3 regions of the Flavobacterium cryophilum genome follow, and region 2 is predicted to be linked to each of the others. Evidence: riboswitches for the same ligand, from Rfam matches in the RefSeq annotation. Region 2 holds a riboswitch; each other region holds the start of a gene.

Region 1 (4,289 bases), on a different contig from region 2:
TCTTGAATCGCTTTTTCATTGCTTTTTACATCGCCTTTCACATTTTCGGCAAAATCCAACAATCTTTCGGTGGCATCATCCCGACGGTTTAGAATTACATCTTCAACGCGTTCCAAAAGTTCCTTTGGAATTTCGTCGTAAATAGAAAGCATCTCCGGATTTACAATTCCCATCGTCATACCATGTTGAATAGCATGGTATAAAAATACGGAGTGCATCGCTTCCCGAACCGTGTCATTTCCTCTAAAAGAAAACGAAACATTACTTACTCCACCGCTAATATGCGCATGTGGAAGATTCTCTCTAACCCATTTGGTTCCTCTAAAGAAATCCAAGGCGTTCTCTCGGTGTTCTTCCATTCCTGTTGCCACAGGAAATATATTCAAATCGAAAATAATATCCTGCGCCGGAAAACCAACTTTATTTACCAAAATATCATACGATCGCTGGCATATTTCTACCCGACGATCGTAATTATCAGCTTGTCCCGTTTCGTCAAAAGCCATAATAATTGCAGCAGCACCGTAGCGCTTAATCAATTTAGCGTGATGAATAAATTGTTCTTCGCCTTCTTTCAAAGAAATCGAATTTACCACACTCTTTCCTTGCACCACTTTTAAACCCGCTTCGATAATATCCCATTTTGAGCTATCAATCATAATCGGAACTCTCGAAATATCCGGTTCAGCAGCGATTAAATTCAGGAATTTTGTCATGGCATATTCGCCATCCAGCATTCCTTCATCCATATTAATATCGATGATTTGCGCGCCACCTTCCACTTGTTCTTTAGCAATGCTCAATGCCTCTTCGTATTTTTCTTCCTTGATTAACCGAAGGAATTTTCTAGAACCAGTAACATTCGTTCGTTCACCAATATTTACAAAAACGCTTTTCGGCGTAATGATTAAAGGCTCTAATCCTGATAATACAAGGTTTCTTCTTTTTTCTGCGTGTGCCATTTTGTTTTATTTAATCCTGCAAGGTTACAAAAACCGTGTAAGTCTAGCTTTTTTGTTTATTTCTACCTTTTTAAAACGTGTAGTTCGTTTTGTTTCTTATTATTTTGGGCGTGACCCAAGGGTCGGGCTATTCGTTGCAAGTCCTCGACTAATTCCACTTCGCTTCATTGGTCTGTGGGCTTTTCACTGCTATCCCTCACGCAGTATTGTATTTTCTATGTCATTGCGAGGAACAAAGTAATCTCATTCAGTAAGTCCTTTAACATCATTCTCATTTTTGTTATGCCGCTCATGATAGCCAGATTTAACGAATTTAACATGTCAAAAAAATCAATTTTCAGACATACCTACAAGGTTTGAAAAAAACCTTGCAGGAAATTTAACTACATCGTTGCTGTAGAAACTCTAGGTTTATACTCCTTTGCGATATCAGCAATCAACTTGATATGTTCTGGCGTTGTTCCGCAACAACCTCCTATGATATTTACTAAATTATCGTCTAAATATTCTTTGATGAAGGCTTGCATCTGTTCCGGTGTTTCATCATACTCTCCAAAAGCGTTAGGCAGTCCAGCATTAGGATGTGCCGACACGTTGAAAGAAGTGTTTTGTGATAAGGTTTGTAGATACGGTTTCAATAAATCGGCTCCTAAAGCACAATTAAAACCTACGCTCAACAATGGAATGTGCGAAACCGAAACTAAGAAAGCTTCTACCGTTTGTCCTGAAAGTGTTCGTCCTGATGCATCAGTAATGGTTCCCGAAACCATGATAGGAATATCGATATTGCGTTCGTCTTTGACTTCTTCAATGGCGAAAAGTGCTGCTTTGGCATTTAAAGTGTCGAAAATAGTTTCTACCAAAAGCAAATCACTACCTCCGTCTATCAAGGCTTCGACTTGTTGTTTGTAAGCAATGCGCAAATCATCAAAAGTTACCGCTCTATATCCTGGATCATTTACATCTGGTGACATACTTGCCGTTCTGTTTGTTGGTCCAATTGAACCTGCTACAAAACGAGGTTTATCTGGATTTTTTGCCGTAAATTCATCGGCTACTTCACGGGCAATTCGTGCCGATTCGTAGTTGAGTTCATATACCAAATCTTCGAGATGGTAATCAGCCATTCCGATGGTGGTTCCTGAGAAAGTATTAGTTTCAACAATATCCGCTCCTGCTTCAAAATAAGCGGCGTGAACTGCTCGAATCGCTTGTGGCTGCGTCAATGACAATAAATCGTTGTTTCCTTTTAAGGAATGTGGAAAATCTTTGAAACGTTCTCCTCGGAAATCTTCTTCGGAGAAATTGTAACGTTGCAACATGGTTCCCATAGCTCCATCGAGTATGAGTATGTTTTTTTTAATGGCTTCTTGAATGCTTGACATAACTTTTTATTTCTTGTAAATCGCGATCCATTTCGGGATTTATACTTTTGATTAATAATTACAAAAGCTCACTATTTTAGTTCTTTAGCCCCGATTACTTCACTTGATTTCTATTTTCATAGGAGTTCAGTGAACTACGTTTGCAGCGGTATCCTTTTTTTATTTTACCCTGTCAGGGTTTAAAACCCTGACAGGGTAAAATAAAAAAAGATATAGCGTAAAGCGGGAACGGTATTGGTAAAAAAACGCCAATTGTTCGCTCCTGATACTGAAAATAATTCAGCAGGCTAAAAATATATGTTGTCAAGAAAAGGTTTGAGAAATACTAAGTGAGTATTTGTGTGTTATCTATCTTAAATACTGAAACTGGTTCTGTATAAAGTAGAATGTAGCACCTTCTTTAAAGATAAAGGGTTGCTAAGGTTTCATTGGGTCTTTCCCTCCGCCTTTCGTGATAACTTTCAATAAATGTAGGAACAGTGCAAAGTAAAGACATAGCGCCAATACTTGCAAGTATTAGCGCTATATTTTTTAACTAGTTTGTATTAAGTTGTTAAACTATGGCTTTCACCACAGCTTTTGGAGCCTCTTTACGGGTACCGTCAAATCCGTCAACACCAGAAACTGTAGTATATTTCAATACATATTTCTTACCCGGGTTGATGATTTGGTAGGCTGCCTGACACATTAAAGTCGCTTCGTGGAATCCACAAAGAATCAATTTTAATTTTCCTGGATAGGTATTTACGTCACCTATGGCAAAAATTCCCGGAATATTCGTTTGGTAATCCAAGGCATTATTTACTTTGATGGCATTTTTTTCAATGTCTAATCCCCAGTCTCCGATAGGGCCTAATTTTGGAGTTAATCCAAAAAGCGGAATGAAATAATCAGTAGGAATGGTTCTATGGGCTCCATTTTCTTCAATATCAATTGATTCTAAATGTTCGGCTCCGTTTAAACCAACAACTTCTGCCGGCGTGATCATTTTTATTTTTCCTAAATCTTTTAATTCTTGCACTTTTTCGACCGAATCTAACGCTCCTCTAAATTCGTTTCTACGGTGAATTAAAGTCACTTCGGAAGCAATATTCGACAAGAAAATACTCCAATCTAAAGCCGAGTCACCACCACCTGCAATCACCACTCTTTTGTCTCTAAATTTTTCCGGGTTTTTAATGAAATACTTGATTCCTTTATCTTCGTAAAATTCGATATCTTCGATCAATGGTTTTCTGGGTTCAAAACTTCCTAATCCACCCGCAATAGCCACAACTGGAGCATGGAATTTTTTTCCTTTATTGGAGGTTACAATGAAACTTCCGTCTTCTTGTTTTTCAATCGTTTCTGCACGTTCTCCAAGCGTGAATCCTGGTTCGAACTGCTTGATTTGTTCCATTAAATTATCCACCAAATCGCCTGCTAATACTTCCGGAAATCCTGGAATATCATAAATTGGTTTTTTTGGATATAATTCAGATAATTGCCCTCCTGCTTGTGGCAAAGCATCCAGAATATGGCATTTTAGTTTCAATAATCCTGCTTCAAAAACGGCAAATAAACCTGTTGGCCCGGCTCCTATTATAAGTATGTCTGTTTTAATCATTTTTTTATTCTTTATGTAATGTAAATGTGCTAAACTATTTAATACAAATTAACAATTGATTTTTACTATTTTAAATGATAAATATCATTCGTTATTTCGCGATGCTTTTATTCTTTGTTTTTTAATGCCTCTGTTATTTCGTTCATTTTTTGAACTTTTTCTTCGAAATTTCCTTTCAACGTCTTTCGATATTCATTGAGGTTTTCGACCATTGCATTAATATCATCTGGAATTATTTCTTCGAAAAATTCCCGTAATCTTTTGGCTGTTGTCGGCGATTTACCATTGGTTGAAATGGCTATTTTTACATTTCCTTTGGTTACAATTCCCCCCAAA
Region 2 (4,289 bases):
TATTTTTGGTTACTATTGGATTAATCAACAATAATAATATTCCAAAAATGGATCCAAAACGTAAAAAAGCCAAAAACAAACTCACTTTCGATTTGTTTTTGGCTTTATAGCTATATTGAAAAAATGACAAACTGCCAGCTATTAGTATAGAAAGTAGTATTAGTAGAACGGTAGCTGTTGTCATTCTTTTTTTATTTTAAACGATTAGTTTTAAATTTTGAATTATTCCATCATTTGTAATTTATATTTATTTAGGTAAGCATTCCTCCACAAACATTCATCACCTGTCCCGTTACATAAAGACTCAAATCCGACGCGAAGAAAAGACATGCATTTGCAACGTCTTCAGACGTTCCGCCGCGTTTCAATGGGATTCCGTCTCTCCATCCTTTTACAACATCCTCATTTAATTTAGCCGTCATTTCTGTTTCTATAAATCCTGGAGCAATTACATTACAACGAATATTACGAGATCCTAATTCCAATGCTACAGATTTTGAAAAACCAATAACACCCGCTTTAGAAGCAGCATAGTTCGTTTGTCCCGCATTTCCTTGCACTCCTACAACTGAACTCATATTGATTATAGAACCGGAACGTTGTTTAAGAAAAGTACGTTGAATTGCTTTGGTCATATTAAAAACGGATTTCAAATTGACATCGATTACATTATCAAAATCTTCTTCGGACATGCGCATTAATAGGTTGTCTTTGGTAATTCCGGCGTTGTTAATCAAAATATCAACCGTTCCAAATTCAGCCAAAACCTTGTCTACAAGAGTTTGCGCTTCATTAAAATCGGCTGCGTTAGACTGATAACCTTTGGCTTTAATTCCAAGAGTATTCAATTCGTTTTCCAGTGCCAAAGCAGATTCTACTGATGAACTATAAGTAAATGCAACATTTGCACCATGTTTTGCAAAAACTTCTGCAATTCCTTTTCCAATTCCGCGACTCGCACCAGTAATTAGGGCTACTTTTCCTTCTAGTAATTTCATGTTCTATAGTTCGTTTGTGTTTTTTTTTATAAGACAAATATAGCAATTCAATTCAAAAATTTTATATCAAAAGCTTAAACTTTCAAAAATCTATGAATCCATTTATCCCAAAAATTACTGTAAATAGCAAATACTGTAACCAAAAACAAAAATAGCAGATACCAAGCGTTACTTAGTAAATCTAAGAAATTCAATTTTCCATTTGCAAAACTTAAAATTAACAACACTTGAGCACCATAAGGCAAAATTCCTTGAGTAATACATGCAAAAATATCCAGTAAAGTTGCCGTTTTTTTAGCGCTTAAATTATATTCATCGTTAATTTCTTTAGCGATAGCACCTGTGATAACAATAGAAACCGTATTATTAGCAATTGCCATATTAGTAAAACATACTAAAGTTCCAATTCCCATTTGAGCCGATTTTTTATTCTTTATTCTGGATTTAATTTTATGAATAACAAAATCAATTCCACCTGCTTTCTCCACAAGTGCCGCTAAACCTCCAGTAAGCATGGACAACAAGAATATATCCGTCATGCTAGTAAATCCTTCGTATATTTTTTGTGCAAAAACTAAAATAGTAAAATCAGTACCAATAATTCCAATAATTCCTGCCACAACGATTCCGATAATTAATGTAGTGAAAACATTAATCCCAATTATAGCAAGGACAATCACCAACAAATACGGTAAAATAGTAATTAAATCATAACTTGATTTTGGAATAGCGACTGCCGTAATTTCTGAATTTAAGCCTAAATAGAAAAGTAAAAAAATTGTTATTATTGAAGCTGGAAAAGCAATGAATAGGTTGATTTTAAACTTATCTTTCATTTCACATCCTAAAGATTGAGTTGCGGCAATAGTTGTATCAGAAATCATCGATAGATTATCCCCTAACATGGCACCTCCCAACAAGGATCCCGCGATTAATCCTAGTGGAGAACCGCTTTTTTCAGCTAAGCTTACCGCAATTGGTCCTAATGCCACAATAGCGCCAACTGAAGTTCCTGTTGCAGTAGAAAGAAAGGAAGCAATAAGGAAAATGCCCAACGGGAAATAAGCAACATCAATATTGTTAATTCCTAAATTTACCACTGAATCAACTCCTCCCATTGCCTTAGTAACAGTAGCAAAAGCACCTGCAAGCAAATAAATTAAACACATAGTGATTATTTTACTTTCACCACAACCGGATATTAAGGTATTTACTTTGTCTTCTGTTGTTTGTTTAAAAAGTAAAAAAGCAGCGATAATACCCAACAATACAGCTACTGGAGAAGGAAAAGCATAAAAATCATTAAGCCAAATTCCAGCCCCTAGGAAGGTTAAAATAAAAATAAATAATGGAAGTAAAGCTAGTGCATTTCCTTTTTGTTGCATTTTCTTTGTCATAAATAAGGTTATAAAAATAAATCTATTATTACGACAAACAAAAACCCAATATATAAAAATGATTAAAACAACATTTTTTCCAAAGTATTTGGCTTATCGTTTTAGCACCTTGCTTGTTGCTGCAGGTTGCTATCCTATTAAAGGATTCGTGATAACGGATGCAAAAGTACTTAATTATTTATGAAATGATTTCAATTTCAGTCAAAAAATGTCAATTTACACAAAAGCGCCACACAAAAAGGTGGCGCTTTTATATAAAAAACTGAATTGTCAAATTTTAAACTATCGTGATAATTAAAAAGCTACATTCCATTTTGGCAATCTTCCAGTTTCGTCAAGAAAATTTTGTAAAACTTGTCCTTCTGCAAATGTTGGAATTACTTTAGTTTTATCATTAAATGTTTCGTACCAAACTACTTCTAACGTACTTATATCGTCGATTTTCATTTGGGCTGGCCAAGAATACTTTCTTCCAGTTTTTGCAAATTGGTGTCCTTCTACAATTTTTTCTTTTAAACCGCCGTTTTTAATTTTCAAAGTTCCGTTATTTTGAACAGTTCCAGTAGAACCCACCATAATTAACTCTTTTTCATCCCCTACTGAATACACTAAAAATATTCCAGACCCTTCTGAAGCATTGCAAACTTCAGCTAAACTTTCTTCTGTAGTAAATGAAAACTGATTGCTAACTTTGAATTTTTTTAACTCTTTGTACATATTATTTTATTTTTATTTGAACTGGATTCGACAAAAAAATACCCCACAAAATCGTGAGGTCCATTAGAAACCATTTGTTTATGTTTGTTTTTATTACAACTGAATCCGCATAAACAGATGTATTTATTAAAGTGCAAAGATATTTCTTTAATTCAATTTATAATAAAAAAGCCCCACAAAATTGTGAGGCTTTTAAAATATTTAATTAGCGTTTCGATTATCCTAAAACTTCTTTTACTTTTTTACCAATTTCAGCTGGAGAATCTACTACGTGAATACCACATTCTCTCATGATTTGTTTCTTAGCTTCCGCAGTATCGTCAGAGCCTCCAACGATAGCACCGGCATGTCCCATTGTACGGCCTGCTGGAGCGGTAACTCCTGCGATGAAACCTACAACTGGTTTGCGATTACCATCGGCTTTAATCCAGTGCGCAGCATCAGCTTCTAATTGTCCACCAATTTCACCTATCATTACGATACATTCTGTTTCCGGATCATTCATCAATAATTCAACTGCTTCTTTCGTAGTTGTTCCAATAATTGGGTCTCCACCAATTCCAATTGCAGTAGTAATTCCTAATCCTTGTTTTACCACTTGGTCAGCAGCTTCATACGTTAATGTTCCTGATTTAGAAACAATACCAACCGTTCCTTTTTTGAAAACAAAACCTGGCATAATACCAACTTTAGCTTCACCCGGAGTGATTACACCTGGACAGTTTGGACCTATTAATCTAGAATTTCTTTCTTTAACATAACTATTTGCTTTTATCATGTCAGCAACAGGAATTCCTTCAGTAATTGCAATAATTACTTTAATTCCGGCATCTGCAGCTTCCATAATTGCATCTGCAGCGAAAGCCGGCGGAACAAAAATGATAGTTGTATCAGCTCCTGCTTGTTCTACAGCATCTTTCACAGTGTTGAAAACAGGCCTGTCTAAGTGCGTTGTTCCCCCTTTTCCTGGAGTTACACCACCAACAACGTTAGTACCGTACTCAATCATTTGAGAAGCATGGAAAGTTCCTTCACTTCCTGTAAAACCTTGAACAATTATTTTGGAATCTTTATTAACTAAAACACTCATGATATATTTTTTATGTTGTTTTTAAAATTGTAATGCAAAAGTATAAAATAGTAATCAGTTATCAGTATTCAGTATTCAGTTTTTTGA
Region 3 (4,289 bases), on a different contig from region 2:
AATTACGAATTTCCCGGTTGGGTTAATATGATATTGGATTGCATCGCTGAATAAATGAGCATGAGCAGGATTTTTTGCAATAATCCTAGGAATCAATATCTCGATAATGTCTTTTTTGATTTTTGCAAGCATACTTGCTTCTTCATCAAAATCATCGTGTTGTGTCGAGATTACAATAGCTTCAATTCGAGCCGGCTTATTGTCATCGCTATATTCTAACGTGACTTGTGATTTAGCATCAGGTCGTAAATACGTGATTTCGTTATTTTCGCGTCTTAAAACAGCTAATTCTTGTAATAATTTATGAGATAAATCAAGTGCCAATGGCATGTAATTTTCCGTTTCATTTGTAGCATAACCAAACATCATTCCTTGGTCTCCAGCGCCTTGTTCTTCAGGATTTGCTCTGTCAACACCTTGGTTAATGTCGGCAGATTGTTCGTGAATAGCAGAAAGAATTCCACAAGAATTGGCTTCAAACATATATTCGCTTTTTGTGTAACCAATTTTCTTGATTACATCACGAGCAATTTGTTGTACGTCTAAATTGGTATTTGATTTTACTTCACCAGCCAAAATTACCTGACCAGTAGTTACTAAAGTTTCGCAAGCTACTTTTGAGTCAGCATCAAATGCCAAAAAATTATCAATTAATGCATCCGAAATTTGATCTGCAATTTTGTCTGGATGTCCTTCGCTTACAGATTCTGACGTAAATAAATAGGCCATAATAATTATTATTTTAAAATTAAGTGAGAAAAAATAATTGCTGAAAAGGACTAAAGGAGCGTTTCTGCTTTAGCATTTTTTCTACTGAAAAATTTTCAGTATTCATAATGAATTGATTTCATTATGAAGAGGTTGCAATCAGTTCAAATTTTTCCTCTTGTATTCGGGTGCAAATGTATGAAACCATTTTGAATTGCAAATTAATCTTAACTTTTTTTTGGTGATAAATCTTTCGATCTCCTTATGTTACTACAATTGAGAGTGTTAGGTTTGTTTTTATTTCTATTTTTTTTAAAAGTTATTTGGAGAATTCAAAAATAGTTGCCATATTTGTAATAACAAAAAACGAAAGATGAAGTTTAATGTGTGTAATAAATCAAAAGCCATTCAGGAAAAGTCCTATGGGTCGTCTATTGCTTAAATTTGAATTAAAATTTATATAGCAAAAGCCTTCCAAGAAATTCGAAGGTTTTTTTTTAAATCTATTTAACTGAACGAAAACAATATCAATTTAGAATGAAAAACTTGAAAATCCAGAAAACAAATAATTGTAAAGTCAAAAATAGGTTTTACACCAATGCCATTATGCGCATTCGTGTCTGTTGATTCCAAAAGTATAAGTTGATAATAAAGCTTAAAACCCTTTTGGATACGTATCTAAAAGGGTTTTTTTATTAAGAATAGTTTGCAAGCAAAGAAATTTCCGAATTGAAAATATAATTTAAATATAACTAACCTCGAAAATTCAAAGATTATGAGCACATTAAAATATTTCCCGAAAACTATTCAGCTGCTAAAAGGCTTTAGATCGAAAAACAAAACAGAAAAGGAAAGCGATTTAAAAAATGAATTGACCAATCCACGATTTGAAATATCCAAAAATGATCCTTTGGCACAAAAAACGGTGCCGAATTCATTGCTATTTCAAATGTATTCAAAAGAAAATGAAGAGCTTTTTATTTAAAAAGGAATCCTTATTTTAGTTTTTGAATCTTTGAATGAAAATCTTGTGTTGTGATTTCGACGAAAGATAAAACCTTAGTGTTGTATTTTTTTCTTTCGTCGGAATACTGATTATGTGTGCAGATTTTTCAAGTCAGTGAGCAATAAGTCGATTATAACCAATTGGATAAAAATTTGGTTGTTTAAAAAAATAGTGGTTAATTTGTGCCATTAAGTTCAAAACTGTATTGAAATGTTATAAAGAAAGGCAGAGGGATTAGACCCGATGAAGCCTTAGCAACCCTTCGATTTATCGAAGAAGGTGCTGCATTCTACCTTTATTCTGAATTATTTCAGAATCTAAAGGAAAGATAACACAAAGAATTCTTCTAGTTCACTTCTAGCTTTCTTTCTAATATTTCCAGACACAAATCAAAAATCATAAAAGATTTGAAATTGGAAAATAAACCAACATCTATAACATTACAAAATTTCACCACCGAAAGTGGGGCTTTTTATGCTGCCTTAAACTTAAGTTTTCAAGTTTTTGGACCGGCTTTACACACAGCTCCAATCGTTTTGGTAAATCATGCATTGACTGGAAATTCCCAAGTTGTGGGAGACAAAGGATGGTGGAATGATTTAATTGGTGCGCACAAAACCATCGATACTAATAAATATACGATACTGGCTTTTAATGTTCCGGGAAATGGGTTTGATGATGCTGTCATTGAAAATTATTTGGATTTTAATGCCAGAGATACTGCCAGAATTTTTATTGAAGGCATTCATTTTCTTGAAATCAAAAAGATTTATGCTATTATTGGTGGTTCTGTTGGTGGAGGAATCGCATGGGAAATGGCGGCTTTAGAACCAAAAATCACGCAGCATTTAATTCCTATTGCAACCGACTGGAAATCGACGGATTGGTTAATTGCCAATTGCTTTTTGCAGGAGCAAATCCTGAAAAACTCTTCAAAACCTATTGAAGATGCTCGAATTCATGCCATGCTTTGTTACCGTACTCCGGAATCTTTTGCTGCAAAATTTCAGCGAACCACTGATGCGGAATTAGCCATTTTCAATGTAGAAAGCTGGCTGAATCATCATGGCAGAAAGCTTCAAAAACGTTTTCAAATTTCGTCTTATAAAATGATGAACCAATTATTGAAGACCATAGATATAACCAGAAACAGCGATTCATTTGAAATAATAACCTCAAAAATTGAAGCTGATATTCATATCATCGGAATCAATTCGGACTTGTTTTTTACGGCTAATGAAAATAAAGCAACCTTCGAGGAATTAAAGAAATATAAAAATAATGTCAGCTATCAGGAAATTATTTCCATCCACGGTCACGATGCTTTTTTGATAGAATACAAACAATTAGACAAATTGCTTCAGGATATATTCTAAGCCAAAAAACACAACACAATGAAAATATTAAAATTTGGAGGTAAATCTTTATCGAATGGCGACGGATTAAATAAAGTGGTTGCTATTATTGCCGATAAGGTAAATCAAGGAGAAGAAATTGCTATTGTGGTTTCAGCAAGAGGAAATGCGACGAATGAATTAGAAGAGCTTTTAAATATTGCCTCTAAAAATGGAGAGTATAAACCGCTTTTTGAGGATTTTAAAAAATACCAACATGATGAGTACCAAGAGGTCGATTTGTCAGAGGAGTTCAATATTCTAGAGAAATTATTCGAGGGCGTAAGTCTAATTGGCGATTACAGCAATAAAATTAAAGACCAAATTTTATCAAAAGGGGAATTGCTTTCGGCAAAATTATTGACGGCCATTCTGGTTAAAAAGGGAATAAATGCCCGTTTTGCTGATACTCGAGAATTGATTAAAACTGATTCGAAATTTGGTGATGCGCAACCTTTGGAGCAAATTTCGAAGAAAAATGTTGTCAATTATTTTAAACAAAATAATGGAACAATCGTCAATATTGTTACGGGTTTCATTGGTTCAAATAACAATAATGACACCACTACATTAGGGAGAAACGGCAGTAATTACACGGCTTCTTTACTTGCGAATTATTTAAATGCTGAGGAACTACAGAATTATACACACGTTGACGGAATTTATACCGCAAATCCTGAATTAGTGCTTGATGCGAAAAAAATTGACCATTTGACTTTTAACGAGGCGAATGAGTTGGCTAATTTTGGTGCGACCATTCTTCATGCTAAGACCATTATTCCTTTGTTGGAAAAAAACATTCCGCTTCGTATTTTGAATACTTTCAACCATGAAAACAAAGGCACATTAATCACCTCAAATTCTAACAATGAAGGAATTAAAACACTTTCGGTTCTTGAAAATGTTTCCTTAGTGAATCTAGAAGGACGAGGATTACTTGGAAAAACTGGAGTCGACGCCCGTATTTTTAGAGTTATGGGAGACAATGATATCAGTGTGAGTATCATTTCTCAAGGTTCTTCAGAAAGAGGAATTGGTTTAGTAGTTGCTGCTGATAAAGCGACAAAAGCAATGATTGAATTAGAAAAAGAATTTGAAAATGATTTCTATTCAAAAGATGTGAATAAAATCACGGTTACGGATAATGTGTCGGTGATTTCTATAATTGGTCAGGATTTGAG

What was found. Region 2 has a riboswitch for S-adenosylmethionine ahead of ACNQGJ_RS07190 (Na+/H+ antiporter NhaC family protein). Riboswitches for the same ligand answer to the same signal wherever they lie in the genome.
Region 1: linked by a shared signal. The riboswitch ahead of ACNQGJ_RS13025 (homocysteine S-methyltransferase family protein) and the one ahead of ACNQGJ_RS07190 (Na+/H+ antiporter NhaC family protein) in region 2 are both predicted to bind S-adenosylmethionine.
Region 3: linked by a shared signal. The riboswitch ahead of ACNQGJ_RS13090 (alpha/beta fold hydrolase) and the one ahead of ACNQGJ_RS07190 (Na+/H+ antiporter NhaC family protein) in region 2 are both predicted to bind S-adenosylmethionine.

The regions. Positions count from the first base shown of each region.
Region 1 is NZ_JBLVPZ010000009.1:39,651-43,939, forward strand. Features, by position in the region: gene metH (methionine synthase) at 1-962, opposite strand, end outside; gene ACNQGJ_RS13025 (homocysteine S-methyltransferase family protein) at 1,346-2,347, opposite strand; SAM riboswitch class I at 2,689-2,808, opposite strand; gene ACNQGJ_RS13030 (NAD(P)/FAD-dependent oxidoreductase) at 2,901-3,953, opposite strand; gene ACNQGJ_RS13035 (precorrin-2 dehydrogenase/sirohydrochlorin ferrochelatase family protein) at 4,061-4,289, opposite strand, start outside.
Region 2 is NZ_JBLVPZ010000003.1:93,012-97,300, reverse strand. Features, by position in the region: gene ACNQGJ_RS07200 (hypothetical protein) at 1-184, opposite strand, end outside; gene fabG (3-oxoacyl-[acyl-carrier-protein] reductase) at 252-998, opposite strand; gene ACNQGJ_RS07190 (Na+/H+ antiporter NhaC family protein) at 1,073-2,395, opposite strand; SAM-I-IV-variant riboswitch at 2,459-2,555, opposite strand; gene ACNQGJ_RS07185 (hypothetical protein) at 2,690-3,112, opposite strand; gene sucD (succinate--CoA ligase subunit alpha) at 3,330-4,202, opposite strand.
Region 3 is NZ_JBLVPZ010000009.1:55,209-59,497, reverse strand. Features, by position in the region: gene metK (methionine adenosyltransferase) at 1-729, opposite strand, end outside; gene ACNQGJ_RS13095 (hypothetical protein) at 1,484-1,693, shown strand; SAM riboswitch class I at 1,925-2,049, shown strand; gene ACNQGJ_RS13090 (alpha/beta fold hydrolase) at 2,128-3,090, shown strand; gene thrA (bifunctional aspartate kinase/homoserine dehydrogenase I) at 3,109-4,289, shown strand, end outside.